2 regions of the Ensifer sp. SL37 genome follow, and region 2 is predicted to be linked to the other one. Evidence: riboswitches for the same ligand, from Rfam matches in the RefSeq annotation. Region 2 holds a riboswitch; the other holds the start of a gene.
The links. Region 2 has a riboswitch for FMN ahead of OVA00_RS25500 (6,7-dimethyl-8-ribityllumazine synthase). Riboswitches for the same ligand answer to the same signal wherever they lie in the genome.
Positions count from the first base shown of each region.

Region 1: it holds a riboswitch for FMN, as region 2 does, so the genes downstream of both, OVA00_RS12160 (DMT family transporter) here and OVA00_RS25500 (6,7-dimethyl-8-ribityllumazine synthase) in region 2, are expected to answer to the same signal.

Region 1 is NZ_JAPPRN010000006.1:26,054-40,905, reverse strand. Features, by position in the region: gene OVA00_RS12185 (phospholipase D family protein) at 1-476, shown strand, start outside; gene OVA00_RS12180 (ATP-dependent Clp protease proteolytic subunit) at 764-1,396, shown strand; gene clpX (ATP-dependent Clp protease ATP-binding subunit ClpX) at 1,681-2,958, shown strand; gene lon (endopeptidase La) at 3,343-5,763, shown strand; gene hupB (DNA-binding protein HupB) at 5,984-6,259, shown strand; FMN riboswitch at 6,384-6,566, shown strand; gene OVA00_RS12160 (DMT family transporter) at 6,654-7,568, shown strand; gene OVA00_RS12155 (esterase-like activity of phytase family protein) at 7,636-9,843, shown strand; gene OVA00_RS12150 (MarR family winged helix-turn-helix transcriptional regulator) at 9,939-10,415, opposite strand; gene OVA00_RS12145 (HAMP domain-containing methyl-accepting chemotaxis protein) at 10,644-12,482, opposite strand; gene OVA00_RS12140 (metallophosphoesterase family protein) at 12,862-14,142, shown strand; gene OVA00_RS12135 (ATP-binding protein) at 14,142-14,852, shown strand, end outside.
Region 2 is NZ_JAPPRN010000006.1:2,758,396-2,773,247, reverse strand. Features, by position in the region: gene OVA00_RS25525 (MurR/RpiR family transcriptional regulator) at 1-222, shown strand, start outside; gene OVA00_RS25520 (ABC transporter substrate-binding protein) at 427-1,533, shown strand; gene OVA00_RS25515 (ABC transporter permease) at 1,717-2,598, shown strand; gene OVA00_RS25510 (ABC transporter permease) at 2,595-3,377, shown strand; gene OVA00_RS25505 (ABC transporter ATP-binding protein) at 3,389-4,450, shown strand; FMN riboswitch at 4,573-4,722, shown strand; gene OVA00_RS25500 (6,7-dimethyl-8-ribityllumazine synthase) at 4,816-5,289, shown strand; gene OVA00_RS25495 (low temperature requirement protein A) at 5,668-6,951, opposite strand; gene derI (D-erythrulose-4-phosphate isomerase) at 7,163-7,606, opposite strand; gene OVA00_RS25485 (triose-phosphate isomerase) at 7,649-8,416, opposite strand; gene OVA00_RS25480 (DeoR/GlpR family DNA-binding transcription regulator) at 8,413-9,192, opposite strand; gene OVA00_RS25475 (sugar phosphate isomerase/epimerase family protein) at 9,293-10,231, opposite strand; gene OVA00_RS25470 (TIGR01459 family HAD-type hydrolase) at 10,246-11,097, opposite strand; gene OVA00_RS25465 (FGGY-family carbohydrate kinase) at 11,094-12,380, opposite strand; gene OVA00_RS25460 (class II aldolase/adducin family protein) at 12,377-13,429, opposite strand; gene OVA00_RS25455 (glycerol-3-phosphate dehydrogenase) at 13,440-14,852, opposite strand, start outside.

The DNA.
Region 1 (14,852 bases), 2.7 Mb from region 2:
CGCTTGCAGCGACCGACGTTGCCGCCGTTCACGGCGGTTATGTCAAATATCGCCGGAAGCTCATCCGGGCCGGCGTCGCGCTCTTCGAGTTGAAGGAGCAGGGCGATGTCGCCGAGGGACACCGCATGACATTGTTCGGACGCCGCAACGCGAGCCTGCACAGCAAGGCGTTCGTGGTCGACGGCCTGAACGGTTTTGTCGGCTCGATGAACTTCGATCCGCGCTCAGCTTCACTCAACACGGAAATGGGCGTCGTCTTTCAGGATGTGGCACTCGCCGGCGAACTGGCTTCCATGTTCGAGGAGGAAACTTCGCCGTCGATCAGCTACCGGGTCGACATCGAAGGATCGCGTCTTGTCTGGCGTGATCGCGCCAATGGCTCCGAGCGGCTGGTGCGCCACGAGCCGGACGCGAGCCTGGCAAGGCGCATGATCGCCGGGGTAATCCGTGTGCTGCCGATCGAGTCGCAGCTGTGAACAGCGCCCAGGTTCGCGGATTTCCCCTTCGTTTACCGATATCGCCGAAGCCTGTGTGCAGAGTTTGCGTCCATGGCCTCAACCGAGGATATCGATGGAAAAATGTTCTATCGCCAACCATGTGTGGAGGACGGCCGAACTTCGAAGCAAAGCGGACCTTCGATTAAGCTTATCGAAGCTTCGCGACTTGAAGTGAAGGGTGTTGACACTCTATGTAGGAGCAGAAGGTAAATCCCGTGATTCCCGGTTCGCAAAGGTTTTGCGAACCCGATTGATGAAGGTTCGATATGAGAAATCCCGTTGATACCGCCCTGGCACTGGTGCCGATGGTTGTTGAACAGACCAACCGCGGTGAACGTTCCTACGATATCTTTTCGCGCCTTCTGAAGGAGCGCATCATCTTCGTGACCGGCCCGGTCGAAGACCAGATGGCAACGCTCGTCTGCGCCCAGCTTCTTTTCCTTGAGGCGGAAAACCCGAAGAAGGAAATCGCGCTCTACATCAATTCGCCGGGCGGCGTCGTCACGTCGGGCATGGCGATCTACGACACGATGCAGTTCATCAAGCCGGCCGTTTCGACGCTTTGCGTCGGTCAGGCGGCCTCGATGGGTTCGCTGCTCCTGGCCGCCGGCCACAAGGACATGCGTTTCGCCACGCCGAACGCGCGCATCATGGTTCACCAGCCCTCGGGCGGTTTCCAGGGCCAGGCCTCGGATATCGAGCGCCACGCCAAGGACATCCTGAAGATGAAGCGCCGCCTCAACGAGGTCTACGTCAAGCACTGCGGACGGACCTATGAAGAGGTTGAGCAGACGCTCGATCGCGATCATTTCATGAATGCGGACGAAGCTCTGAGCTGGGGCCTTGTCGACAAGGTTCTGACCTCGCGCGAAGAGATCGAGGGCGGCGAGCAGGCCTGATAACGCGCATTTGTGTCGGGATAGATGTAATTGTGACACAATTGTAATGGCTCAAGGGCTTTATCGACAGGGTAAAGCCGGTAATATGAACCATTAATGCTATGTTGGAATCTGTCAGCGTAGTGTTCGTTCGGAGTTGGGAGAGTCGTTGCGACTGCGTCGGGCGTTTACGCCTGGGGCGGTGAGTACTCCCGGAAGCCCTGTTTGAGGTTGAGGCTCAGGGCAAATTGAGTGGTCCGCGATACTTATCTTGAAAGTGTCCGGCGTGCTGGAAGGAAGTGGAAATGAGCAAGGTCAGCGGAAGCAACGGCGGTGACTCGAAGAATACACTTTATTGTTCGTTCTGCGGCAAGAGCCAGCACGAAGTCCGAAAACTGATTGCCGGACCGACCGTGTTCATCTGCGATGAATGCGTCGAACTGTGCATGGATATCATTCGCGAAGAGAACAAGACCTCGATGGTCAAGTCCCGCGACGGTGTTCCGACCCCTCAGGAAATCATCAAGGTTCTGGACGAATACGTCATCGGCCAGCAGCAGGCGAAGCGCATCCTGTCGGTCGCCGTTCACAACCATTACAAGCGCCTGGCGCACGCCGCCAAGGGAAGCGACGTCGAGCTTGCGAAGTCGAACATCATGCTGGTCGGCCCGACCGGCTGCGGCAAGACCTATCTCGCCCAGACGCTCGCCCGCATCATCGACGTGCCGTTCACCATGGCCGACGCCACGACGCTGACCGAAGCCGGTTATGTCGGTGAAGACGTCGAGAACATTATCCTGAAGCTGCTTCAGGCTGCCGACTACAACGTCGAGCGCGCCCAGCGCGGCATCGTCTACATCGACGAAGTCGACAAGATTTCGCGCAAGTCCGACAACCCGTCGATAACCCGCGACGTATCGGGCGAGGGCGTGCAGCAGGCGCTTCTGAAGATCATGGAAGGCACGGTTGCCTCGGTACCGCCGCAGGGCGGCCGCAAGCATCCGCAGCAGGAATTCCTGCAGGTGGATACGACCAACATCCTGTTCATCTGCGGCGGTGCCTTTGCCGGCCTCGACAAGATCATCTCCGCCCGTGGTGAGAAGACCTCGATCGGTTTCGGCGCAACGGTCCGCTCGCCGGAAGATCGCCGTGTCGGCGAAGTTCTGCGCGAACTGGAGCCGGAAGATCTCGTCAAGTTCGGCCTGATCCCGGAATTCATCGGTCGTCTGCCGGTTCTGGCGACGCTCGAAGATCTCGATGAAGATGCGCTGATCCAGATCCTGTCCGAGCCGAAGAACGCTCTGATCAAGCAGTACCAGCGCCTGTTCGAGATGGAAGACGTCGAACTGACCTTCCACGAGGACGCGCTTCGCGAGATCGCGCGTCGGGCGATCGTGCGCAAGACCGGTGCCCGTGGCCTTCGCTCCATCATGGAGAAGATCCTGCTCGACACCATGTTCGAGCTGCCGACGCTCGAAGGCGTGCGCGAAGTGGTCATCTCGGACGAGGTGGTCAAGGGCGCTGCCCGGCCGCTCTACATCTACTCGGAACGGTCGGACGAAAAGACCAACGTTTCGGCCTGAGCGTCCTGAATTATCCTTTGAGAAGCCCGCCTCGTGCGGGCTTTTTCATGTCTGCTTCATGTGTTCACACTTAGCTGTTGAGACACCTGCGCCGGGGCGCAGATTTCACAATTCGATTGTTGCTAAAGTGCCGCAAACAACGCAATGATGTGACGATTCAATGAAGGACCTTAATGGTTGCGGTCCATGAGCTTGTAGTCCGTCGCAAGGTCCGCAACAGCATTGATGCGTAGTCAGAAGGACCCGGCCACTGTTTGTGGATGTCTGCGTCGAGCCTTGAAATGGACGCGGTCGCACTCCACTTTCATGTGGAAAATATGACAGCCGGGAGTGCCTGTGGGGCTCCCGGATACGGGCCCGAAATCGGGACGGAAAGGAAATGATATGACGAACAAAACGTCACCGGCGACTGAAAGCGCGACCTACCCGGTCCTGCCGCTCCGCGACATCGTAGTCTTCCCGCATATGATCGTGCCGCTTTTCGTCGGCCGCGAAAAATCGATCCGTGCGCTTGAGGAAGTCATGGGCACCGACAAGCAGATCATGCTTGCCACCCAGATCAACGCCACCGACGACGATCCGGAACCGTCCGCGATCTACGAAGTCGGCACAATCGCCAACGTTCTGCAACTGCTGAAGCTGCCCGACGGCACCGTCAAGGTACTGGTCGAGGGCCGCGCGCGCGCCAAAATCGACGGCTACACGCCGCGCGAGGAATTCTATGAGGCTGCGGCGCATAGCCTGAGCGAGCCGGAGGAAGATCCGGTCGAGATCGAGGCGCTCAGCCGCTCGGTCGTCTCCGAATTCGAAAGCTACGTAAAGCTCAACAAGAAAATCTCTCCCGAGGTCGTCGGCGTTGCCAGCCAGATCGAGGACTATTCGAAGCTGGCCGACACGGTTGCTTCGCACCTGTCGATCAAGATCGTCGAAAAGCAGGAAATGCTGGAGACCACCAGCGTGAAGATGCGCCTGGAAAAGGCGCTCGGCTTCATGGAAGGCGAGATCTCCGTCCTGCAGGTGGAAAAGCGCATCCGCTCGCGCGTCAAGCGCCAGATGGAGAAGACCCAGCGCGAGTACTACCTCAACGAACAGATGAAGGCGATCCAGAAGGAACTCGGCGACGGCGAAGACGGCCGCGACGAGATGGCCGAGCTCGAAGAGCGTATCGCCAAGACCAAGCTTTCCAAGGAAGCGCGCGAAAAGGCTGATGCAGAGCTGAAGAAGCTGCGCCAGATGAGCCCGATGTCGGCGGAAGCCACCGTCGTTCGCAACTACCTGGATTGGCTGCTCGGCCTGCCCTGGGGCAAGAAGTCGAAGATCAAGACCGACCTGAACCATGCCGAGGAAGTGCTCAACGTCGATCATTTCGGCCTCGACAAGGTCAAGGAGCGCATCGTCGAGTATCTCGCCGTGCAGGCGCGTTCGACCAAGATCAAGGGCCCCATCCTGTGCCTCGTCGGCCCTCCGGGCGTCGGCAAGACCTCGCTCGCCAAGTCGATCGCCAAGGCGACCGGCCGCGAATATGTGCGCATGGCGCTGGGCGGCGTTCGTGACGAAGCCGAGATCCGTGGCCACCGCCGCACCTATATCGGCTCGATGCCGGGCAAGGTCGTTCAGTCGATGAAGAAGGCGAAGCGGTCCAATCCGCTGTTCCTGCTCGACGAAATCGACAAGATGGGCCAGGACTTCCGCGGCGATCCGTCGTCGGCGCTGCTCGAGGTGCTGGATCCGGAACAGAACTCGACCTTCATGGACCACTACCTGGAGGTCGAATACGACCTGTCCAACGTGATGTTCATCACCACCGCCAACACGCTGAATATCCCGGCGCCGTTGATGGACCGCATGGAAGTGATCCGCATCGCCGGCTACACGGAAGAGGAAAAGCTGGAAATCGCCAAGCGGCATCTGCTGCCGAAGGCGATCCGCGACCACGCGCTGCAGCCGAAGGAATTCTCGGTCACAGACGGCGCGCTGATGGCGGTCATCCAGACCTACACCCGCGAAGCCGGTGTGCGTAACTTCGAACGCGAGTTGATGAAGCTCGCCCGCAAGGCCGTGACCGAGATCATCAAGGGCAAGGCCAAGAAGGTCGAAGTGAACGCTGCCAACATCAACGACTATCTGGGCGTTCCGCGCTTCCGCCACGGCGAAGCCGAACGTGACGATCAGATCGGTGTTGTCACCGGTCTCGCATGGACTGAGGTCGGCGGCGAGCTTCTGACGATCGAAGGCGTCATGATGCCCGGCAAGGGCCGCATGACCGTCACCGGCAACCTGCGCGACGTGATGAAGGAATCGATTTCCGCGGCGGCTTCTTATGTCCGCTCGCGCGCAATCGACTTCGGCATCGAACCGCCGCTGTTCGACAAGCGTGACATCCACGTGCACGTACCGGAAGGTGCGACGCCGAAGGATGGCCCTTCGGCCGGCGTCGCCATGGCAACCACGATCGTGTCGATCATGACCGGCATCCCGATCTCCAAGGATGTTGCAATGACAGGCGAGATCACGCTGCGCGGCCGCGTGCTGCCGATCGGCGGTCTGAAAGAGAAGCTCCTGGCAGCGCTGCGGGGCGGCATCAAGAAGGTGCTGATCCCGGAAGAGAACGCCAAGGATCTCGCCGAGATCCCGGACAACGTGAAGAACGCGCTCGAAATCATCCCGGTTTCGCGGGTGGGCGAAGTGCTCGAACACGCTCTGGTGCGCATGCCGGAACCGATCGATTGGGACCCGGCAAACGAGCCGGCAACCGTAGCACCGGTTGATTCGCAGGACGAAGCAGGCTCCTCCGTCGCCCACTGACGGGGGCTTGAAAATGGGTGCAGCCGGCTCGCGCGGCGCTCATTTTGCAGAAAAATTGGGAAGACCGGCCATTGGCCGGTCTTTTTTGTTGTAAAAGCGCCCTGCAAGCCTTGCATTCCAAGGGATTAGGCGCAATTGGGAAAGGCAAGACGCGGGCGAAGCGCAAGCCGCCGCGCCTTAAAACACAGTCGTTTCGAACCAATCTGAAAGGGGTGGAAACATGAACAAAAATGAGCTCGTGTCTGCCGTTGCTGAGAAGGCCGGACTTTCCAAGACCGACGCATCTTCTGCAGTTGATGCAGTTTTCGAGACCATCCAGGCTGAGCTGAAGAACGGCGGCGACATTCGCCTGGTCGGCTTCGGCAACTTCTCGGTTTCGCGCCGCGAAGCCTCGAAGGGCCGTAACCCGTCCACGGGTGCGGAAGTTGACATCCCGGCACGCAACGTGCCGAAGTTCACGGCCGGCAAGGGCCTGAAGGATGCCGTCAACGGCTGATGAGATTTGCTTGGCGGCCGGACACGAGGCCGGCAGTCCAGGTATTCGAGGGTTCGGCGCAAGCCGGACCCTTTCGCATTTTGGGGGCAGCCCTTGCGGGTGTCCGTCATTTGCTCTAGGGCTTGCCCATTCTCAGGGCGGGGTGAAAGTCCCCACCGGCGGTAAGGGCATGACAGCGCGGCGTCTTGGAGACGCGCGAAGGTGGCCCAAGCCCGCGAGCGCCTTTCCTCGATTTTTGGGGAGAGGGTCAGCAGATCCGGTGCAACTCCGGAGCCGACGGTCATAGTCCGGATGAAAGAGAATGGTCGCTGGCACGAAGGGCAGGGATGCCCGGCGTCGTGCCGTGCGCTCATGCGTCCTGATTTGTGTTTGGTCCGCTTTCAGGGTGCATGACATGAATCAGACTTCCCTCGGCTTTTCCTCCTCGCGCGCCATGGCCGGAGCCGGCTTCATGGTGTTGGCCGGGATCGCTTTCGCCGGCCTCAATGTCGTCACCCAATGGCTGACGATGAAGCTCGGTTTTCCAGCCACCGCCATGGCGTTCTGGCAATATGCCTTCGCCTTCCTCTTCTCACTGCCGTTTCTGCGACGCGTCGGGCTGTCGGCCATGCGCACCGACTATCCCTGGCGTCACGTCGCGCGCGTGGTGTTGGCCGCCTTCGGTGTGGGGGCCTGGGTCTCCGGTCTGGCGCACGTGCCGATCTGGCAGGCGATCGCGCTGGTCATGACCTCGCCGTTCTTCATCATCCTCGGCGCCCGCCTGTTTCTCGGCGAACGCGTCGGCGCGGCGCGTTGGGCCGCGACCGCAGTCGGTTTCGCCGGGGCGATGATCATTCTCGAACCGTGGTCGGACAGCTTCAGCTGGGCCGCCCTTTTGCCGATCCTATCGGCGCTGTTGTGGGGCGCTTCGTCGCTCATCACCAAGAGCCTCACAAGTATCGAGCGCCCCGAAACGATCACCGTATGGCTGCTTGTGCTTCTGACGCCGATCAACGGCGCCATCGCGCTTTCGGCCGGCTTCACCATGCCGGATGGGACAGCACTCGGCTTCCTGCTTCTCGCCGGGATACTGACCGTAGTCGCACAATATCTGCTGACGCTCGCCTATACTGTTGCCGACGCTGCCTACGTGCAGCCCTTCGACGATCTGAAGCTGCCGCTTAACGTCTTTGCGGGCTGGCTGGTCTTCGGTTACGCGCCGACAGGATATCTTTGGGTCGGCGCAGTGCTGATCCTTGGCGCCTCGCTGTTCATCATGCGCAACGAGATGCGGCGCGAGCGCGCCGCGCCTGCAACCGGAACGGTGTAAAACCCAAGCGTTGTCATTCGGCTGTCATCGGCATCGCGCAGAACCCCCATGTTTTCAGTGTTCGCACATGGGGGATTTCATGACCATCACTTCGCGCGTGACCGCGCTTGCGGCCGTTCTTCTTGCATCCGCAGCATTTCCTGCGGCGGCCGAGCCCGTCTTCAACCGCATTGCATCCTTTGCTGTTGCCGATAACCTGCCGGAAGGCGATGCGCGCAAGGCGCCGACATCTGCCGAAATCATCACGGCCAGCGAAGACGGCAACACGCTTGTCTATTCCGACAGCCCCGGCAAGCGCGTCGGCCTGATCGACATCACCGATGCCAAGGCGCCGAAGGCAGCCGGCACGGTCTCTTTTGAAGGAGAGCCGACCTCGGTCACCATCGCCGGTGCAAAGGCACTCGTCGCGGTCAACACGCGCGAAAGCTACGTCAAGCCTTCGGGGCTTCTTGCGATCGTCGATCTGGCCTCGAAGAAAGTCGATGCGACCTGCGATCTCGGCGGCCAGCCGGATTCGATCGCCGTCAACAAGGACCGCACGCTGGCGGCCATCGCCATCGAGAACGAGCGCGATGAAGAGCTGAACGACGGCAAGATCCCGCAGATGCCGGCCGGCGACCTCGTCATCTTGTCTTTGAAGGATGGTGTTGCCGATTGCGGTTCGCTGAAGCGCGTGACGCTGACCGGTCTTGCCGAAATCGCCGGTGAAGACCCGGAGCCGGAATTCGTTTCCTTCAACGGCAAGGACGAGATCGCGCTGACGCTGCAGGAGAACAACCACATCGTCATCATCGACGGCAAGACAGGAACGGTGAAGACGCATTTCTCTGCCGGCACGGTCGACCTCAAGAACATCGACACCAAGCGCAACGGCGCGATTGCCTTCAAGGACGAGCAGCCGGGCCGCAAGCGCGAGCCCGACGCGGTGAAGTGGCTCGACGACAACCGCATCGTTGTTGCCAACGAAGGCGACTATGAAGGCGGTTCGCGCGGTTTCACGATCTTCGACACCACCGGCAAGGTGCTCTTCGAATCGGGCGCGAGCTTGGAGCATGCGATTGCCGCCATCGGCCACTATCCGGAGAAGCGCTCTTCGGCCAAGGGCGTTGAGCCCGAGGGCCTGGAAGCGGCGAAGTTCGGTGACGACAACCTGTTCTTCGTTCTGTCCGAGCGTGCCTCGATCGTCGGCGTCTACAAGGATACGGGCGCCGAGCCTGAGCTGCTGCAGCTCCTGCCGTCGGGCATCTCGCCGGAAGGCGCCGTCGCGATCCCCGCGCGCAATCTCTTTGCGACCGCAAACGAAGTCGATCTCGTCGAGGACGGCGGCGCGCGCTCGCACGTGATGATCTATGAGCGTGCCGAGGGCGAAGCGGTCTATCCGCAGATCCGCTCCGCCGAGAAGGATGGCCTGCCGATCGGCTTCGGCGCACTCTCCGGTCTCGCTGCCGTCGCCGACAAGCCCGGCTTCCTGCGCGCCGTCAACGATTCGGTCTACTCGTCGCAGCCCACGATCTTCACCATCGACGCCACCCAGAAGCCGGCGCTGATCACCGAAGCGCTCGCCATCACCCGCGATGGCGCACCGGCGCAGAAGCTCGACATCGAAGGCATCGCCAATGACGGGGAAGGGGGCTTCTGGCTTGCGTCGGAAGGCAACTCCGACAAGCTCTACAGCCACGCGATCTTCCACGTGAACAAGAAGGGCGAGATCAAGAAGGAAATCGCCCTGCCGGAAGCGCTGCGTGCCGGCGAAACCCGCTTTGGCTTCGAAGGCATCACCGTTGTAGGCGAAGGCGACGAGCAGACGCTGTGGATGGCGGTTCAGCGCGAATGGAAGGATGACGAGAAGGGCTTCGTCAAGCTCGTCTCCTACAACCTGAAGAGCGAAGAATGGGGCGCCGTGCGCTACCCACTCGAAAAGGCCGGTGACGGCTGGGTTGGTCTGTCGGAAATTTCCGTCCACGGCGACTATGCCTATGTCATCGAGCGCGACAACCTGATCGGTCAGGCTGCCAAGCTGAAGACGATCTATCGCGTTGCGCTCTCGGAACTGAAGCCAGCTGCCCTTGGCGGTGAACTGCCCGTCGTCAAGAAGGAAGAGGTTCGTGACCTCATTCCGGAACTGAAGGCGCTGAATGGCTACGTCGTCGACAAGGTCGAAGGCTTCACCGTCGATGCCGCCGGCAACGGCTATGTCGTCACCGACAATGACGGCGTCGACGACTCCTCTGGCGAAACCCTGTTCTTCTCCATTGGCGCCATCAACGCGATGTAAGCGTTACCGCCCGGAGAAAACGGGAGAGGCCGGGACATGACGTCCCGGCCTCTTTCTGTTTCGGCACTTGTGATTTGCGACGAGCGAGAACGCTCCTAGCGGGCGATCGCGATCTGCGCTGCCTCTTCGGCCTCATCCTTGCGCTTACGGATCTCGTCCGTCCGGTCGACCAGCTTGCCGACGATATCAAAGAGCGCGTCGAGTTCTTCGTCGTCGAGGGCCGAGAAGATCTCCTCGAGCAGCTGCTTGCGCGGATGCTCTGCGGCTTCCAGTACGACGCGGCCCGTTTCGGTGATCGAGACGATCTTGGCGCGCCGGTCTTCAGGATCGGGCTTGCGCATGACCAGGCGGTCACGCTCCAGGCCGTCGATCGCTTCGGTGACGGTGCGCGGCGCGAAGTTCAGCGCACAGGCGATGTCGGTCGAACGACAGGGGCCGAGCTTGCTGAGGAAGAAGAGGAACTTGCTGCGCGCCAGCGACACGCCTTCCTCGGTCATCGATTCGTTCACCAGCCGGTGAACCCGGTGGTAAAGCTCGAACAGTCTATCGGAAACTTCAAATGTCTTCTTCATGATCGTCGCTGGAATTTCATGAGGTGCCATGTGAAATGGCAGTAACATTAGTGATAGTTATAATTGCCGCATTTGTCGACACAAACCTCCGGCGTTTCACGGTAACTCCATCGCCGACAAAGAAACGGCCGCCATTTCTGGCGGCCGTTTCACTTGATGCGGCAAGAAATTCTCGCGACAGGCGACCGTTTGCGCGTCACACGACTTGCGCGTCGCCTCCGATCGCGATCAGGCGGCCCAGCGCGCGCCGTTGGTCGACTGGGCGTAGCCGTGACCGCCAGCCTCGGCGAGCGTGAAGCGCGCGATCAGTTCGCGCAGACGGCCGGCTTCCTGGGCAAGCGTCGCGCTTGCCGCATTGGCTTCCTCGACCATCGCCGCGTTCTGCTGGGTGACCTGGTCCATCTGGTTGACTGCCGTATTGACCTCGGAGAGCCCGGCGGACTGTTCCTGTGCCGAGACGGCGATCGCGTCCATATGCTGGTTGATCGTGACGATGAAGCCTTCGATCGTGCGCAGAGCCTCGCCGGTTTCGCGCACGAGACGGACGCCGCTTTCGACTTCAACGGCGGAGTTGCGGATCAGATCCTTGATCTCCTTGGCCGCGTTGGCCGAGCGCTGGGCAAGCTCGCGCACTTCCTGGGCGACGACGGCGAAACCCTTACCGGCATCACCGGCACGCGCTGCTTCGACGCCGGCGTTGAGCGCCAGCAGGTTGGTCTGGAAAGCGATCTCGTCGATGACGCCGATGATGTTGGAGATCTGGCTCGACGAATGCTCGATGCGGCCCATCGCATCGACTGCGCCCGACACGATCGCGCCAGACTTGCGGGCACTTTCGTTGGCCTGGCCGGCAACGCTGCGGGCCTCGTGGGTGCGCTTTGACGAATTGCCGACATTGACGGTGATCTGGTCGAGTGCTGCCGCCGTTTCTTCCAGCGACGCTGCCTGCTGCTCGGTCCGGCGCGACAGGTCGTCGGCGCTCTGGCTGACTTCACGGGCACCGCTGTCGATGTTGCCCGATGCTGACGAGACGGCGGCAAGCGTGTCGGCGAGCTGGGCGACAGCCTGGTTCAGGTCGTGACGCAGTTGCTCGAAATCGGGCGAGAAGGGTTCGTTGAGCTGGAAGGCGAGATCGCCCGAAGCAAGGCGGCGCAGGCCGCTCGCAAGACCGGCGGTGGCTTCCTGAAGGCGGCGCTGGGCTGCTGCTTCCGCTTCTTCCGTCACGCGCAGACGCTCGGCTTCCGCCTTGGCGCGCTGTGTCTGGGCGTCGGCTTCGAGATGCTGATTGGCGATCGCCGCCTGGCGGAAGACCTCGACTGCACGGGCCATCTCGCCGATTTCGTCCTTGCGGGCGCCATAGGGGATGCTGCTGTCGGTGTCACCTTCGGCAAGGCGTGCCATCGAGCGGGTGATGATCTGGATCGGGCGAGCGATGCCGCGCACGGCATAGAGGATGGCGCCGAGCACGATGACGGCGGCAAGGGCGATGACGCCGATCTCGATCATGCGGATCTGGTCATGCGTGGCCGAGCTTGCGGCAACGGCGGCATCCGCGCCGGCGAGGTTCAGCGCCCGCATTTCCTTGATCGCCTCGTCGACCTTGCCTTCGGTCTCGCGCATCTCGACCTTGAAGACGCTCTGCGCCTTCATGTTCTCGAGGTTGTTGGAGAGCTTGACCATGCCTTCGGCGACGGAGAGATAGGCCTGATAGGCAGTCCGGACATTGTCGAGCGCCGCCTTGTCGGCATCGGTGACCATCAGGCTCGAATATTCGTCGGCGAGCTTGTTGAAGCCTGCGACGGTCTCACCGATGACCTTTTCCGCTGCCTTCTTTTCAAACGGCGTCAGGGAAATCAGATGGCGGGCAAACGCCATGCGGGTATCGGAAAGCTGCGTTTCGAGCGCGCGTGAAAGCGAGACGCGCGGTAGCCAGGTGGTGGCGATCTCGTTGTTGCGCTCGTTCATCATCTTGATGCCGCCGAGAGATGAAACGGCAAGCGCCGAGACGATAACGGCGACCACGAGGAAAAGGGCAATAAGCGTGTGGGAAATCTTGAGCCGTGACATGGTACCCCCGGAAGGACGGCCGTCCGTAAAACTGTACTTGAATTAAGTCATTCCGGCTCTTGATCGTCATGACGGAGCGGATAGCCGAAGCAGGAATCATTCCGGTGCCTGGACGCGCTTGAAACGCAGCCGGGGCAAACCTATCGAACAAGATGTTACAAAAGCCCTAATCGATTAAAGTGAGTATAATCTGATATTTGCAGGTAGCGCCGCGATGTCTTGAACAGACGATGTTAACAAGCGCCGCCAACCGCATTTGTATTAGCGCCGCCTTTACTTCAGCAGGCTGAAATATGCTTGCCGGTAGCCTGCGCATTTCGCAAGTGGATGACGTGTGACGGCTGATTGACGGGCGGTGGCGGGACGGCCATGGTCGGCCATGCCCTTCCGTTTCGTCCATACCGCAGACCTGCATCTCGATTCGCCTCTCCGCAGCCTCGCCCTTAGAAATGCCGACCTCGCAGAGATCGTGCGCGGGGCGTCGCGGCAGGCTATGGTCAAGATCGTCGATCTCTGCATCGCCGAAGAGGCCGATGCCCTGCTGATTGCCGGCGATCTATATGACGGCAGCCAGACGTCGATGAACACGGCCCTGTTTCTCGGGCGGGAACTGCGCCGGCTGGATGAACACGGCATCCGCGTCTTCATCATCCGCGGCAACCACGACGCCCAGTCGCAGGTCACCAATGAACTGACCCTGCCGCCATCCGCCCACGTCTTCAAGGGCAGGGCAAAGGCGGTGGTCGCCAAGACGCTGGCAAGCGGTCGCGACGTCTATGTGCACGGCGTAAGCTTCGCCAGCCCGCATGCGCCCGAAAGCCTGCTTCCGGCCTTCCAGCCGCCGGTGCCCGGCGCGGTGAACATCGGCATGCTGCACACGAGCCTCGCAGGTGCCGCGGGTCACGATCTCTATGCCCCCTGCAGCGTCGCCGATCTCGTTGCCCATGGCTTCGATTACTGGGCACTCGGCCACATCCACCAGCGGCAGGTCCACGCGGCGGAGCCCTTCATCGTCATGCCGGGTATGCCGCAGGGTCGCGACATCAATGAAGTCGGCGTGAAGAGCGTGTCGTTCGTCACGGTCGACGACGACGGCCATGTCAGTCTTGCCGAGCGGGCGATCGGCATCGCCAGCTTCGAACGCCTTCGTGTCGATCTGACGGGCATCACGGAATGGCGCGACATGCTCGATGCCGTCAGGCAGGCGCTTTCGCGCACCTGTGGTGAAGCGGCGGCAGAGAACGTCATCCTGCGTCTGACGCTCGCCGGCGCGACGCCCTTGGCCTGGCGCCTTCGCCGTGACGCGGACCTGTTGCGGGCGGAGATCGACAACATTGCCGCCGGCATCGCCGGCTGCTGGATCGAGAAGGTCGAACTCACCTGCGGCAACGCCCGGACCGAAAAACCGGGCGCCATGCTCGATCCCGTCGAAGAGCTGGCGGCGCTCGTCGAAGCGGACGTCTTGCCGGCGCACGGGTTTCGCCAGGACGTGCTGGCGGCCGTGGAAGACGTCCTGCAACAGCTTCCGCCCGAGCTTCGCCAATCGCTGGCGCCGGACGAAGAGGCGGTCGCGCGGCTGGCGTTTGAAGCCGGTGTGTCGGGAACCGCCGAGGTGCTCGCCCATCTTCATGGCGGTGGCGCCGGCGAGGGTGGCCACTGATGCGGATCAGCGCGCTCGATCTCGTCCGCTACGGCAAGTTTACCGATCGTCGCCTTGACTTCGGCGATGGCGTGCCCGGCACTCCCGACCTCCACATCGTCTACGGCCCGAACGAGGCTGGAAAATCGACTCTGTTTTCCGGTTTTCTCGACCTACTCTTCGGCATCGAGCATTCGAGCCCCTACGGCTTCCTGCACCCTTACCAGACGATGCGCGTGGGCGGCACGATCGAAGCGGCCGGCCGCAGCGATCGGGTCTTCCGCATCAAGAGAAAGACGAATTCACTGGTCGGCCTCGACGACCAGCCCTTGCCCGACAACACGTTTTCCGGAGCGCTCGGCGCGATCGATCGCGACACCTACCAGATGATGTTCTCGCTGGACGACGAGAGCATCGAGAAGGGCGGCGAGGCGATCCTGAAAAGCGAGGGCGAACTCGGGTCACTGCTGTTTTCGGCGAGCTCGGGCCTGCCGGACAGCACGGCGATCCTTGCGGCCCTGCGCGGGCAGGCCGACGGCTTCTACCGGCCACAGGCGCGCAAGCATCAGCTTGCGGAACTGAAAGGCGAGCTTGAGGCCCTGAGGGTCGAACGCAATGCGCTCGATATCAATGCACGCGAATATGCGGCGCTGCGCAAGACGCTGACGCAGGCGCGTGAACGCCACGACGAAGCGATCACGCGTCGAGCCGAGTTGCGGCTGGCGCGGGCC
Region 2 (14,852 bases):
TTTACCGATCGCTGGAGTTCGCCGGTCGCCAAGTCCGCCTCAAGGGTGTTTCGCTCGCAGATCGAGGTGCCGTCCGCCTGGGACAGCTCCGTCGTCATCCTGTTCTTGATCGAGGCCCTGATCGAGGCCGTTCAGAGTTCGAACTGGGACGAAACCCGGGATCGGATGAAGACGCTCGAGGGCCTGTTCGATTCCACCCGCATCTTTCGCAAACCGGTCTAGGAGAATTCGCCGACACGTTCACAGGATTTCATGCAGTTATGCGACAGTGGCCCGCCGAAGCCAAAAAAGAAATGTTCTTCCAACGACATACGCGGCGCGAACGGATAAACCCCTGTCACATTACTTTCATCGCATCTCTTTAACAGCTTCGCCGAAATCGACTGAAACCCCACGAATTTGACTAAACCCATAAGGAGAACTCCAGTGATTTCAAAAACCCAACGCCTGCTTTCGCTCTCCACCGCCATTTTCCTGGCGACGACGGCAATCGCCGCTGCCGAACCGAGCGCCGAGCTCATCGAAGCCGCCAAGAAGGAAGGCATGCTGACGACCGTCGCCCTGCCCCACGACTGGTGCGGCTACGGCGACGTCATCGCCTCCTTCAAGGCCAAGTATCCGGAAATCCAGGTCAACGAACTGAACCCGGACGCAGGCTCGGCCGACGAAGTCGAAGCCGTCAAGGCCAACAAGGACAACAAGGGCCCGCAGGCTCCTGACGTCGTCGACGTCGGTCTCGCCTTCGGCCCGCAGATGAAGGCCGAAGGCCTGCTGCAGCCCTACAAGGTCTCCACCTGGGACGAGATCCCGGACAGCGTCAAGGACGCCGAAGGCTACTGGTACGGCGACTACTACGGCGTCATGTCCTTCCTCGTGAACAAGGACCTCGTCCAGAACGCACCGAAGGACTGGGCTGATCTGCTGAAGCCGGAATATGCCGGCCAGGTTGCTCTCGCCGGTGACCCGCGCGCCTCGAACCAGGCGATCCTCGGCGTTCTCGCCGCTGGCCTCGCCAAGGGTGCAAAGTCCGGCAAGGAAGCCGGTGAAGCTGGTCTCGGCTACTTCGCCGAACTGAACAAGGCCGGCAACTTCGTTCCGGTTATCGGCAAGTCGGGCACGCTCGCCCAGGGCTCGACCCCGATCGTCGTTGCCTGGGACTACAACGCGCTCGGCTGGGCAAAGACGCTCAACGGCAACCCGCCGACCGAAGTCGTCGTTCCGGCCAGCGGCGTTCTCGCCGGCGTCTACGTTCAGGGCATCTCCGCCTACGCGCCGCACCCGAACGCAGCGAAGCTGTGGATGGAGCACCTCTACTCCGACGAAGGTCAGCTCGGCTGGCTCAAGGGCTTCTGCCACCCGACCCGCTTCAACGCCATGGTCAAGGCCGGCAAGGTTCCGCAGGAGCTGATCGACGCCCTGCCGCCGGCAGCCGCTTACGAGAAGGCCTACTTCCCGACGCTCGAAGAAGTCGACGCCAACAAGGCTGCCGTCACCGGCGGCTGGGATTCCGTCGTCGGCGCGAACGTTCAGTAAGCCTTTCCACAGACATGTCGCCCCGACCGGTTTTCCGGTCGGGGCGCATAGGTTATTCGTAAGAAATTCAAGTCCTTGGAGCGAGAACTGGGAGCCGTGCGCGGCTTCGTCGGTTTCCCGCTTCTTGCTTGCAACAATCGATAACGCCCGCGTGGAAAACGCGGCTTCAGGGGCGCGAACGGAATGTCATCTGCTAAACCCGACGCCAGCCCGCCGGCGCGTCGCCTACCGCTTCACTGGCTGGGCATTCTTCCCTTTGCCGCCTTCGTGACGCTGTTCCTGCTTTTGCCGACGATGAAGATCGTGGTCGGCGCGTTTCAGACGCCCGATGGCAGCTTCACGCTCGACAACATCCGCGGCCTGTTCACGCCCTCGATTCTGGCTGCCTACTGGATCTCCATCAAGATCAGCATCGCCTCGGCGCTTCTCGGCTGCCTGATCGGCTTTGCCATGGCGTCCGCCATCGTCTTCGGCGGCTTGCCGAAGGGGATCCGCGGACCGCTCCTGACCTTCTCCGGCGTCGCCTCCAACTTTGCCGGCGTACCGCTCGCCTTTGCCTTTCTCGCGACGCTTGGACCTGTCGGCATCGTCACCGTCTTCCTGCGCTCGAACTTCGGGCTCGACCTCCGGATGCTCGGCTTCAACCTGCTGTCCTTCTGGGGGCTGACGGTCACCTATCTGTTCTTCCAGATCCCGCTGATGATCCTGATCATCACGCCGGCACTCGACGGCCTGAAGCGCGAATGGCGCGAGGCCGCCGAGATCCTCGGCGCCACCGGCCTGCAATACTGGCGCATGGTCGCCTTCCCGATCCTGCTTCCGTCGCTGCTCGGCACGCTGGCGCTGCTGTTCGCCAATGCCTTCGGCGCCGTTGCGACCGCGATCGCACTCACCGGCTCGTCGCTCTCGATCGTGCCGATCCTGCTCTTTGCCCAGATCCGCGGCGACGTGCTCGGCAACCCGCATCTCGGTTACGCGCTCGCCTTCGGCATGATCGTCGTCACCGGTATCGCCAACGCGATCTACATCTGGCTGCGCAGCCGCAGCGAAAGGTGGCTGAAATGAAGAAGATCTGGGCCTGGGGAGCCCTCGTTTTCGGCCTCCTCTATTTCACCCTGCCGCTCATCGGCATGACCAACTTCTCCTTGAAGATGCGCCGCGGCGAATACTCCTTCGACGCTTACCAGAAGGTCTTCGCCGACCCGCGCTTCCAGGAGACCTTCACCTATTCGGTGCTGCAGGCCTTGTTCACCATCCTCTTCGGTGTTCTCCTCGTCGTGCCGACAGCCTACTGGGTCCGCCTCAAGCTGCCGCGGCTGCGCCCCGTCATCGAGTTCATCACGCTGCTGCCGCTGGTCATCCCAGCGATCGTCATCGTCTTCGGCTACATCCGGCTCTACAACACCTCGAGCTGGCTGCCGTTGACGGGCTCGCTCACCGGCACCAACATCCTTCTGATGTTCGGCTATGCGACGCTTGCGCTGCCCTACATGTACCGCGCGGTCGACACCGGCCTTCGCACCATCGACGTCGCCACCTTGACCGAGGCCGCCCAAAGCCTCGGCGCCGGATGGACGACGATCCTTGCCAAGATCATCCTGCCGAACGTGCTCGTCGCCGTGCTCTCGGGCGCCTTCCTGACCTTTGCCATCGTCATCGGCGAGTTCACCATGGCGGCCCTGCTAAACCGCCCGGCTTTCGGCCCCTACATGCAGCTCCTGGGCGCCAACCGCGCCTATGAACCGGCCGCACTCGCCGTCATTGCATTCGGCATCACCTGGGGCTGCCTCGGCCTCATCCAGCTCGTCTCGCGCTTTCAAAAAAGCGCGCCTCCTAAGGCCTGAGGACCGCACCCATGAGTTTCCTGTCACTCACCAGCATCAAGAAGTCCTTCGGCCCGGTTCACGTCGTGCACGATTTCAACATGGACATCGAAAAGGGCGAGTTCGTCTCGTTCCTCGGGCCATCGGGCTGCGGCAAGACCACGGTCCTGCGCATGATCGCCGGCTTCGAAAGCCCGACCAGCGGCAAGATCGTCATCAACGGCCGCGACCAGAACTCGCTGAAGCCCAACCAGCGCAACATCGGCATGGTGTTCCAGGCCTATGCGCTGTTTCCCAACATGAACGTGCATGACAACGTCGCCTTCGGCCTCAAGGTCGCAGGTACAGACAAGTCGGAGATCGACGCGAGGGTGAAGCAGATGCTCGGGCTGATCAAGCTCGAGCACCTGGCGGACCGCTTCCCCTACCAGCTCTCCGGCGGCCAGCAGCAGCGCGTTGCGCTTGCCCGCGCCATTGCGGTCAAGCCGCAGGTGCTGCTGCTCGACGAGCCGCTGTCGGCGCTCGACGCCAAGATCCGCGTGTCGCTGCGCGAGGAAATCCGGCAGATCCAGCAACAGCTCGGCATCACCACCGTGTTCGTGACCCATGACCAGGAAGAAGCGCTGTCGATCTCCGATCGCATCGTCGTCATGAATGCCGGCCGCGCCGACCAGATCGGCACCCCCTTCGAGATCTACAACACGCCGTCAACGCGTTTCGTCGCCTCCTTCGTCGGCACGCTCAGCATCATCGAAGGCAAGGTCGCGGACCCGGCCGCGGGTGCCGTCACGATCGGCAACCAGCAGATCGCGCTGAAGGATCCGATTGCCGGCATGAAGGGCGGCGACAGCATTTCGCTGGCGCTTCGTCCCGAAGCGGGCTCGATCGCCGAGGGCGCCACGGGCGACACGTCGCTTTCCGGCGAGGTCGTCTCGACGAGCTTCCTCGGCTCGGTCATCCGCACGCGCCTTCGCGTCGGCGGCGACGTCATCTCCTTCGACATGTTCAACAATCCGGGTGTGGCCCCGCCGGTTTCCGGCGACAATGTCACGCTGCGCTTTGCCGCCAAGGACCTGCTGGTCATTCGGGAGTAGGCCGATTGACGCCATCGGAACGATTTCTTCCGATGGCTCCAAACACTGGAAAAATCTGTCGTGATTTCCGGCATTTTCGTCGCACCGTGCGTTTGACCGCGCGCGGTCGCGCTATATAGTCGCGTTGTTCTCAGGGCGGGGTGAAATTCCCCACCGGCGGTAGCGGCCGAAAGGCCGAAGCCCGCGAGCGCCTCAGGGTTTCGCCCTGGGGGTCAGCAGATCCGGTCAGAATCCGGAGCCGACGGTCACAGTCCGGATGGAAGAGAGCAAGCAGCAACGTGGGTCCCCGCGACGGGACCTCGCGCGCATGCATGTTCGCCCGACGGGATCATTGGAAAACGCCAAACCCTGAAAGGCTTGAGACCATGACCATTCTTTCCCACCCCGCCGCCAAGATCGCGATCGTTCGTGCCCGCTGGCATGCCGATATCGTCGACCGCTGCGTCGATGCCTTCGTCACGCAATGGACGAAGCTTGGCGGCTCGGCAGCCGACGTCGAGATCTTCGACGTACCCGGCGCGCTCGAAATCCCGCTGCATGCGCAGACGCTGGCCAAGACCGGCCGCTATGCCGCGATCCTCGGCACCGCCTTCGTCGTCGACGGCGGCATCTACCGCCACGATTTCGTCGCCGGCACCGTGCTCGACGGCATGATGCGCGTGCAACTCGACACCAATGTCCCGGTCCTTTCCGCCGTACTGACGCCGCACAATTTCCAGGAAAGCGAACCGCTGATCGACTTCTTCCGCGAGCACTTCGTTACCAAGGGTACGGAGGCGGCCAACGCCTGCGCCCAGATCCTCGACGCCCGCGCCAAGCTGGCGCTCGTCAACGCCTGATCCGCGAGATGCGGTTGAGGTTGGCTTGCCCCTCATCCGCCCGGTGAAGTCTTGCCCTTCATCCGCCCGGTGAGGGGAATGCCCCTCATCCGGCCTGCCGCCACCTTCTCCCCGCGGGCGGGGAGAAGGACACAAGCGGCACCCTTGTCGCGCAAACTCTCTCCCCGGGGCTACCGAGAACGGCCTTCCACCCGGGTCCATCACAAACTCCGAGGCAGCTTGCGTTCTCGTTCCCTCTCCCCGCCGCGGGGAGAAGGTTAGCGTGAGGGGGCAGCGGCAGGGGCGAACAGCGCCGAACGCTGCGCTTGAATCAACCTCTGAACCACCTGAATCGGCTCACCAGCTTGAGCCGGCAACGCGCTGTTTCGGCTCGCAAAATCAATGCGCAGCCTCGTTCTTGCGCAGGCTGCGATCCAGTGCCGCCACGCGGTGCCGGTGCCCCGCCACCTCGTAGCCGACGATGGTGACGACGGGCGCGAGCATCAGGATGATCAGGCACTTGGCCATGTCGAGCCCGGCCATGGCCGCGACCACTGACGCGGCCAGCACCACCGCCGTGCCCGCGAGCAGCCAGAGATGCAACCGCTCCACCTGCTGCATAAGATAGGCGTACATCGCATAGAGCAGCCCGATGTAGCACGCGACGGGCACCGCAACGGTCAGCACCGTTGCGACCGAGCCGATATGCGCCTTGTGCTCGATGTAATAGGCCGCCACATGCAGGCCGGCGCCAGTCGCGACGATCGAGGCGAAGATCGGCATGTGGCCGTAGCCCCAGACGAAGGAGCGTTTTTGACGGTGCCGGTGCAGGATCTCGGCGCTCGGCAGCAGAAAATAGATCCACCACATGCCGAAGGTGAGCCCCGTACCGGCGAGGCAGACGAGCGCGACATCGAGGTTCCAGCCCTGCCCTTCGACCACGGCGGAGATTGAGGCGACCGTGCCGACCACCCCTTCCCCAAGCGCAATGATCGCGAGCAGCCCGTAGCGCTCGGCGATGTGATGGGCATGCCAGGGCGTTCCGCCGTAGCGCATCTCGGCGACATAGGGGCCGAGCATCTCGATCGCCGTCAGCCCCACGACCATGACGAAGGTCACCAGCAGCGAGAAATCGAAGAAGATCAGGACGACCCAGCCGAGCTGGGCGAGGCTGATTGCTTTGACATAGGCCATGCAGGCATCCCGTCGTGCCGGGTCCTGCCGGCTGGCGCGCAGCCATTGGAAGAGCATTGCCACCCGCATGACGACATAGCCGAGCACCATGATGCCGTTGTCGAGATGCTCACCCTTGTCGATCGATTCGAACATTGGCGGCAGGCCGATTGCAAGGATCAGCACGCCGACCATCTGCACCATGGTGACGATGCGGAAGACCCAGTCGTCCGTGTCGTAGGCGGAGGCAAACCAGCTGAAATTGATCCAGGCCCAGCAGATGGAGAAGGTCGCAAGCGCGAAGCCGAAGAGGCCGGAAAAGAAGTGCCCTTCGGCCAGGAAATGAGCAAGCTGCGAAGCCGCCAGGCTAAAGGCGATGACGAAGGTCAGGTCGAACAAGAGTTCGAGCGTCGTCGCCGTCCTGTGATGTTCATGCGTGTCGCGGCCGCTCATGCGCGCCACATGGTGGTGCGCGCTTTGATGCGGTTCGGTCGGGGTGGTTTCACTCATGCGGCGACGCCCTTCAATTGACGATCCGCAAGAATATTCAAATATTTGCAGAAGCCTCGTCAAGGCGAAGCGGGAGACCGGACATGAAAACGCCCGGCATCGCTGCCGGGCGTGTCGTCACGATGCCTGAGGGAGGATCAACGGCATCGCGAGATAAGGTAGGGCTTGAACCGGGAACCGGATGCAGACAGCAAGCCGCCCGCCCCTTTCCTCAACCGGCTCTTGCGGCATCCAGGCGATTGATCGCCTCGACATTGCCGGCCGAAGAGCCGTTCGGGTCGAACTCGGACGCGAGCCAGGTGTCGACGATCGACTTTGCCAGCTCCGGACCGATGACGCGGGCGCCCATGGTGATGATCTGGGCGTTGTTCGACTTGGCGGCCCGCTCGGCCGAATAGGTGTCGTGCGTCAGCGCCGCGCGGATGCCCGGCACCTTGTTGGCCGAGATGCATACACCGATGCCGGTGCCGCAGAACAGGATGCCGCGGTCATGCTTGCCCTCGACAACCTGCTGCGCCAGGTTCTGTGCGAGGTCCGCATAGAAGCCGGACTGGCTGAGATCCACGACTTCCACGTCGCTGCGGCCACCGAGATGGGCGGCAATGACATCCAGCAGGGGCTTGCCGGCGCTGTCGGCTCCGATTGCAATCTTCATGATTGTTCCTTTCGTTCTTCTTGAGCTGCAACGGCCGGGGGCTCAGATCGCCTTGGCGACACGCTGCAGAATGTCGAGATAGCCAGTGACGTCCCAGGCGGAGCGGCCGATGAAGAGGCCGTCGATATGCGCCTGGGTGATCAGTTCTTCGCAATTCCCGGGGTTGACGCTGCCGCCGTAGAGCACCGGAACGCGACGGCCGAGGGCGGCTTCCGCCACCTCTGCGATGCGCTTGTGGCGCTCGTCGGCATAGTCAGCCGTCGCCGGAATGCCGTTGACGCCGATCGCCCAGACCGGCTCGTAGGCCAGCAGGATCGTCGCCTTCTTCGCCGCGCCTTCGAGAAGTGCCAGCGCGCCTTCGACCTGGCGCTTCAGCACCTGATCCGCCTCGCCCGCTTCGCGCTCGGAAAGCGTCTCGCCGATGCAGATCAGCGGCACCAGACCATGGCGCACGGCGGCTGCCGTCTTCAGGCCGACGGTGCGGTCGGTCTCGCCGAAATGCTCGCGCCGCTCGCTGTGGCCGAGCTCGACCACATCGAGGTTGCAATCCGCAAGCATCGGCGGCGACACCTCGCCGGTCCAGGCGCCGGCATCGTCCCAATGCATGTTTTGCGCGCCGACCTTGACGCTGGTGCCGGAAAGTCGCGCCTTGACCTCACGCACGGCCGTGAACGGCGGAATGACGAAGCGCTGGATGCGGTCGTCGCGCGAAGCGTCGGCAGCCGCCAGGCCGTCGGCAAAGACCATCGCCTCGGCAAGCGTCTTGTTCATCTTCCAGCTGGTGCCGACCCACAGGCCTGACTTGCTCATGCTTTCTCCTTGAGATTGTCGATCCTGACCAGCCGGATGCCTGCCTCTTCGAGCGGTGCGGCATGTTCGGCCGAAACTTCAGCGCCGGTCAGCACCGCGTCGAAGGAATCGAGCCCGGTCAGGAAATGGAGCGCAGAGCGCCCGAATTTGTCGTGGTCCACTAGAAGGTATTTGCGCTTGGCCGCCTTCACCATCAGGCGCTTGGCCTGCACCACCTCCTGGTCCTGGTGGAAGGCCGTGGTGCCTTCGATGGCAGAACTCGAGAGAAAGGCGATATCGACGCGCAACGACCGCAGCGCCTCGTCGGTGACGATGCCGAAGAAGCCGTTGAACTTCTTGCTGTATTGGCCGCCGAGCGCGATGACGTTGATGCCCGCAGCACCCGCGAGGCTGGTGATCACGCCGAGGTTGTTGGTGATGACCGTCAGCGGCCGGATGTCGCGGATGCAATCAGCGATCGCGCCGGTGGTCGAACTGTCGTCGATAAGGATGCTCTGCCCCGGCTCGATCAGGCTCGCCGCATGTTCGGCGATCCGCCGCTTTTCGGAGATAGCGATCTTCTCGCGGTAGCGGAAATCGCTTTCGAATTGCGGGCTCGACTGGATCGAGGCGCCGCCATGGACCTTGCGCAAGAGGCCCGCCTGCTCGAGGTCGTCGAGGTCGCGATGCACTGTCATCTTGCTGACGCCGAAGCGCAAGGAGAGGTCTTCGACGGAGGCCGTTCCGGCCTCCATCAGCACATCCATGATCGCCTGTCGCCTGTCTTCCGGCTTCATCGTCTCGGTCCCGATCACGCGCAGCCTCAACCACGCTCACCGTGAGAAGATAACACCTATTTGTGATATTTCAATTTGCATAACGTGATTTTGTGATCTTTCAGTGTGATTTTTCTGTGCGATTGAAGCCCGTATCGATATGCGGCTCCCAGAATTCGACCGACTCCCGGATCATCTCGACGACGTTGTGGTCCGTCGGCTCGCGTTCGCGGAAGGAAAGCTCCAAGCAGATCTCGTTGTCGGTGCCGCCACCGGCCTTGACTGCGCCGATCAGCTTCTCCGGCGTGATGCGGCCGTCGCGGTTATAGGCGGCGGTGAACGGCCAATGGCCGCCCTTGTTCATCGAGGATTGCTTGATGTGGATGATCGGCGAGCGCTCAGGGAAAGCCGCCGCCCAGGCATAGGGATCGATGTCGTTGGGGTTGTCGGAGGTGACGTCGCCGTGGTCGATATCGACCATCATCTTCATCGGGATCGGCAAATGGGCTTCGGCGAGCCGCCGGTCGAGCGCACGGCATTCCTCGATCGTGTGGCCGAACTCGCGCCCGACCGACATTGGCTCCCAGAAGACATAGGAGAGCCCGGCCGCCTTGCCGTGCTCGGCAACTTCGCGCCAGCAATCGATGGCGATCCGCATCATCGCCTCGCGCCGCGACGGGTCGTCGTAATCGCGAAGCGTGAAGATCGCGAACTGCGTGCCCATGCCCGAGGCGCCAAGTTCGGCGGAGATATCGGCGAAAGTCTTGAACCAGTCGACATAGTAGCGCCTGACATCCGGGTCCGGATGGCCGAAATGATTGAGCCGACCATAGGGGCCGGTCATGCCGGAGGTGATCTTCACGCCGGTACGGTCGAGCGCCCGACGAAACTGCCTGACGGTCTTGGCGATCGTTGCCGCCGGCCAGCCGGGATTGACGAACTCGTGGGTGAGCTGGACGTAGCCGATGCGGATCTGCTCGGCGATCGTGTCGATCAGGTCGTCAGGCTCGGCGAAGCGGTTGACCAGCGGATTGGTGTTGAGCGACAGCGTGAAGGCCACGACCTTACTCCCGGCTACCAGAGAAATTTCGGAAGGATGAAATCGGGGTTGGCGCCGTGTTCGGCAAAGAGCTTGCGGCGCTCCGCGTCCGAGGCGCGCTCCAGGATCCCCGTCGTCACCAGTATCGAGCGAAGTCCCGCGCTCGCGGCACCGGCAATGTCATGCTCGATGCTGTCGCCGATCGCGCAGACACGCGCTGGATCCGGATGGCCGAGGAATTCCAGCGCGGCTGCATAGATGTCGGCAAAGGGCTTGCCGATCCAGCGCACACTGCCGCCAAGCTCTTCGTAGAGCTCGGCGATACGCCCGGCGCCGAAGGCGGTACCTTCCTTGGTCAGCATCACCTTGTCCGGATTGGTGCACAGACAGGGCACGCCGCGTCTGGCGGCCGGCGCCAAAAGCGCCTCGTAGTGGGAAAGCGGATGGACATCGCCCTCGCTCGCGGCGAGCAGCACGAAATCGGCATCGGCACCACTGGTCGTGCGTTCGAGGTCTAACCCCGTCAGCGGCGAGAGGTCACCGTCGCGACTGATCAGCAGGCACTTGCGCCGCCCACCGGTGGCACCCTCGCCCTCCCGCCTGAGAATCTGCCAGGCGACCTCGCCCGAGGTCAGGAACCAATCCCAGCTCCCCGCGACGAAACTGAGATCGACGAGGCGACGGTCGTTTTCCGCCGAGCGCTTGCCGGAATTCGAGAGGATGATGATGCGCTTTCCCGCATCCTTCAGCTTGACCAGCGTTTCGGCCGCACCCGGATAGGGCCCGCGGCCATCGCGCAGCACGCCGAACTGATCGATCAGGAAGGCGTCGTAGCGATCGGCAATCTCGCCAAGTCCCGCGATCGCGGTCGTTTGAGCAAACGTCACAGCACACCAGCCTTTCTGGCACCGGCCAGCGCCAGCCGTGCCGTGCCGGCCGCCGCCTCCTCGGACAGGACCGGCAGGAACGGCACGCCGAGCTTGCGCGCCCGGATCGCGCTCCAGGCCGCGTTCTTGGCGCCGCCGCCGACACTGCGAAGCGATCGGAGCCCCGGTCCGCCAAGCGACGCCAGCCGCTGATAGGCGAGGCTCTCGACGCCGGCGATGCCCTCGAAGATTGCCTTGAGGAAGGTCGCGTCATCGGCCGGCCGCGGGCTCATGCGCGGGGCGAAATCCGGATCGGCGATTGGGAAGCGCTCGCCGGGCTTCACCAGCGGATAATAATCGAGCCCGGTGTCGACGGCCGGATCGATCCCGGCCGAAAGTGCAGCGATCCGCTCCGGCGAGAAATGCTCGGCCAGCACCACCCCGCCCGTATTGGACGCCCCGCCGGCGAGCCACATCTCGCCGATGCGGTGACTGTAGAGCCCGTATTCCGGCGCAAACAGCGGACGGTCGGACAGCATCTTCACTGTCAGCGTCGTGCCGAGCGCGCTGACGCCGTCGCCCGGCTGATCGGCGCCAGTGGCGAGAAACGAGGCGCATCCGTCCGTGGTGCCGGCAACGACCACCACCTCGCTTGAAAGCCCGAAGGCTCCGGCCGCTTCCGGCGAGATCGTCGCGATCGGCGCACCAGCCGGCAGCACATCCGGCAGCAGTTCGACGCGGGCACCGGTCTTTTCCATCCAATCCGGCCAGGACCGCGACACGGGATCGTAGCCGGTCTTCAACGCATTGTTCTCGTCGGAGACATCGTAGAGCCCGGTGAAATGCCCGGCCAGCCAATCGGCCTGATGGATCACCCGGAACACGCCCGGCACAGTCTGGAAAGCGAGAAGCTTGGCAAGGCCGGATGTGGCGCCATGGGCCGCACTTTCGCGCGGCGCATAGGCAGAGACCGCATCGAGCGGTGCGCGGTCGGCAACCGGGTCGTTGTACATCATAGGCGTTGCCAACGGCGCGCCCGCATGATCGACCGGCAGCATCGTGCCCGATGTACCGTCGATCGAAAGTGCAACGACCTTCTGCCTGTCGGTACCCCCAAGCGCTTCTTCGAGCGCCGCCTGCACGGCCTTCCACCAGCCGATCGGATCGCGGTGATCCGCAGAAAAAGCCGAGAGCTTCGCTGCACCCGATGTCACGATCGTGCCATCCGCCGCCATCGCGACCGCACGGGCGCCCGAGGTGCCAAGGTCGATGCCGACGACCAGCTTGCGATTGTCACCGCTCATTGCAGCACCTGTCCGGCGCGGTTGAGCTGCTGGCGGTATTTCTCGGCGTCCCAGCCGAGAAGCTCGGCATTCTCCGCCTCGGTCAGGTAGCGAAGCCGTGCGTCCGCCGGAATGCGTGCCGTCACGTCGGCAAGGCACCGCGCCATGGCGAAGGCACCGGCAGAAATCTCCTTCTGCACGAGCACGCCCTTGCCCGGGAAGAGCAGCAAGGGTGGCAGGCTGTCGCCGCTCGCACGCCGCTTCGTCTCGATCGAAAGCGCGGTCTCGCCGGGCGCGGCGACCGCCACCCCCTTGCCGAGGAAGATGACATGATCGGGATAGAGACTGCCGCCGGCAGCAAGCCGGCAACTGTCGAGATCGGCGGCAACCGAATGCAGGGCAATGTCCTCCGGCAGCCGGTAATCGCTGTCGACCGCAAGCCGACCGAGCGACGCGAGATCGGCGGCCAGCGCCTGCCGACGCGTGCCGGTCAGGCGGCGGGTAATGTCGGTGAGCAGGATCGCCGCGTCGACCACGGTTTCAGCGGCGACGACCAGGCCGTGATTGCCGAGGATCAGAACCGACGTGTTGTCCTGCATCCGCTCAGCGATTGCTCTTGCAAGCGGCAGGCCCGGGCGGGCATAGGGCACGAAAACATGGGGGTAGCCGGCAAGCCGCTCAGCAGTGATCGCCGCACCGTTGGTCTGCACCGCCGTCGCGATCGTCTCGACGCAGTGCACATGCACCACCACCTTCTGCGGCATCAGCGCATGCACGGTGGTTTCGATCGAGGGGCGCAGGCCCGAAGGGTTGCGCTCGGTTATCACGAAATCCTGCGCCTTCTCGGTTGCCGGGTCGTTCGCTTCCAACGCATTGAGCAAGGGCTCGAGTGCCACCGGCACCATGACGTCGCGCTGGCGCGCATGCGCCAACCACAGGCCCGAGGCCTTGATCCAGAGCGTACCGCCCTCCTTGATCGAGGTATTGCCGCCCGCCCCCTGCACCAGCAGCGGATCCGCCCCGACGCGGGCCGAAAGATCGAGAAGCGCTTCGAATTCCAGACTTCGCATCCGTTCTCCTTCAGGCCGCGGCCTGCTGGCGGTCCAGCCAATGAGTAAAGGCCTGCCGCTCGGCCGGCGTCATGTGCAGGCCATGCTTGGTGCGCCGGTCGAGAATGTCGTCCGCCGTCAGCGCCCATTCGTTTTCGATGAGGAAACGCGCCTCGCGCTCGCGAAAGAGCGAACCGAAAGCCGGGCCGAGATCATCAAGCGATGTAGCGCCGGCAAGCAGCGCATGCGTGCGGGTGCCATAGAGCCGCGCATAGTGTTTGGCGAGATCCGATGGCAACCAGCGATAGCGCGCCTTCAACTCACCCAGGAACAGATCAAAATCGGCCGCCGCCATGTCGCCGCCCGGCAGATGCGCCTTCGCCGTCCAGGCCGGCCCCATCTTGGGGAAAAACGGCTTCAGCCGCTCCAGCGCATGTTCGGAAAGCTTGCGGAAAGTGGTGATCTTGCCACCGAAGACCGAGAGCAACGGCGCCTGGTTGTCAGTCGCATCGACCTCGAAAATATAGTCACGGGTGACGGCCGAGGGGTTTTCGGCATTGTCGTCATAGAGCGGTCGTACGCCGGAGAAGCTGTAGACGATATCGTCCGACGTCAGCTGCTGCTTGAAGTAGCGGTTCACCGATTTCAAGAGATAGGCGATCTCGTTGCCGTCGGCGGTCACGTCCTCCGGACGGCCTTCGTAGGGGATATCCGTCGTGCCGATCAGCGCCAGGTCGTTCTGGTAGGGATTGATGAAGATGACCCGCTTGTCCGGGTTCTGCACCAGATAGGCCTGCCGCCCCTCCCAGAATTTCGGCACGACGATGTGGCTGCCCTTGACGAGGCGCACGCTGCGGGTGGAGTTCAGGCCCCCTATCCGGCCGATGACATCGTTGACCCACGGACCGGCGGTGTTGACGACACAGCGCGCCCTCGCCTCGGTCTTGGCGCCAGTGCGCGTGTCGGTCATCTCGATAAACCAGAGCCCGTCCCGCCTTCGGATCGCGCTGCAGGCGGTCCGGGTCAACACCCGGGCGCCACGAGCGGTGGCATCGAGAGCGTTGAGCACCACGAGGCGCGCGTCATCGACCCAACAGTCGGAATATTCGAACGCTTTGCGATAATCGCGCTTGATCGGCGCGCCCTCGGGTGCCGTCGCAAGGTTGAGGCTGCGGGTGCCCGGCAGGCGTTTGCGCCCGCCGAGATGGTCGTAGAGGAACAGCCCGAGCCGGACGAGCCAGGCCGGGCGGTCCTGAGGGTTATGCGGCAGCACGAAGCGCATCGGCCAGATGATGTGCGGCGCAGACTCCAAAAGCACCTCGCGCTCGATCAGCGCCTCGCGCACCAGCCGGAACTCGTAATATTCGAGATAACGCAGGCCGCCATGCACCAGCTTGCCGGAGCGCGAGCTGGTGCCCTGCGCCAGGTCGTCCTTTTCGCACAA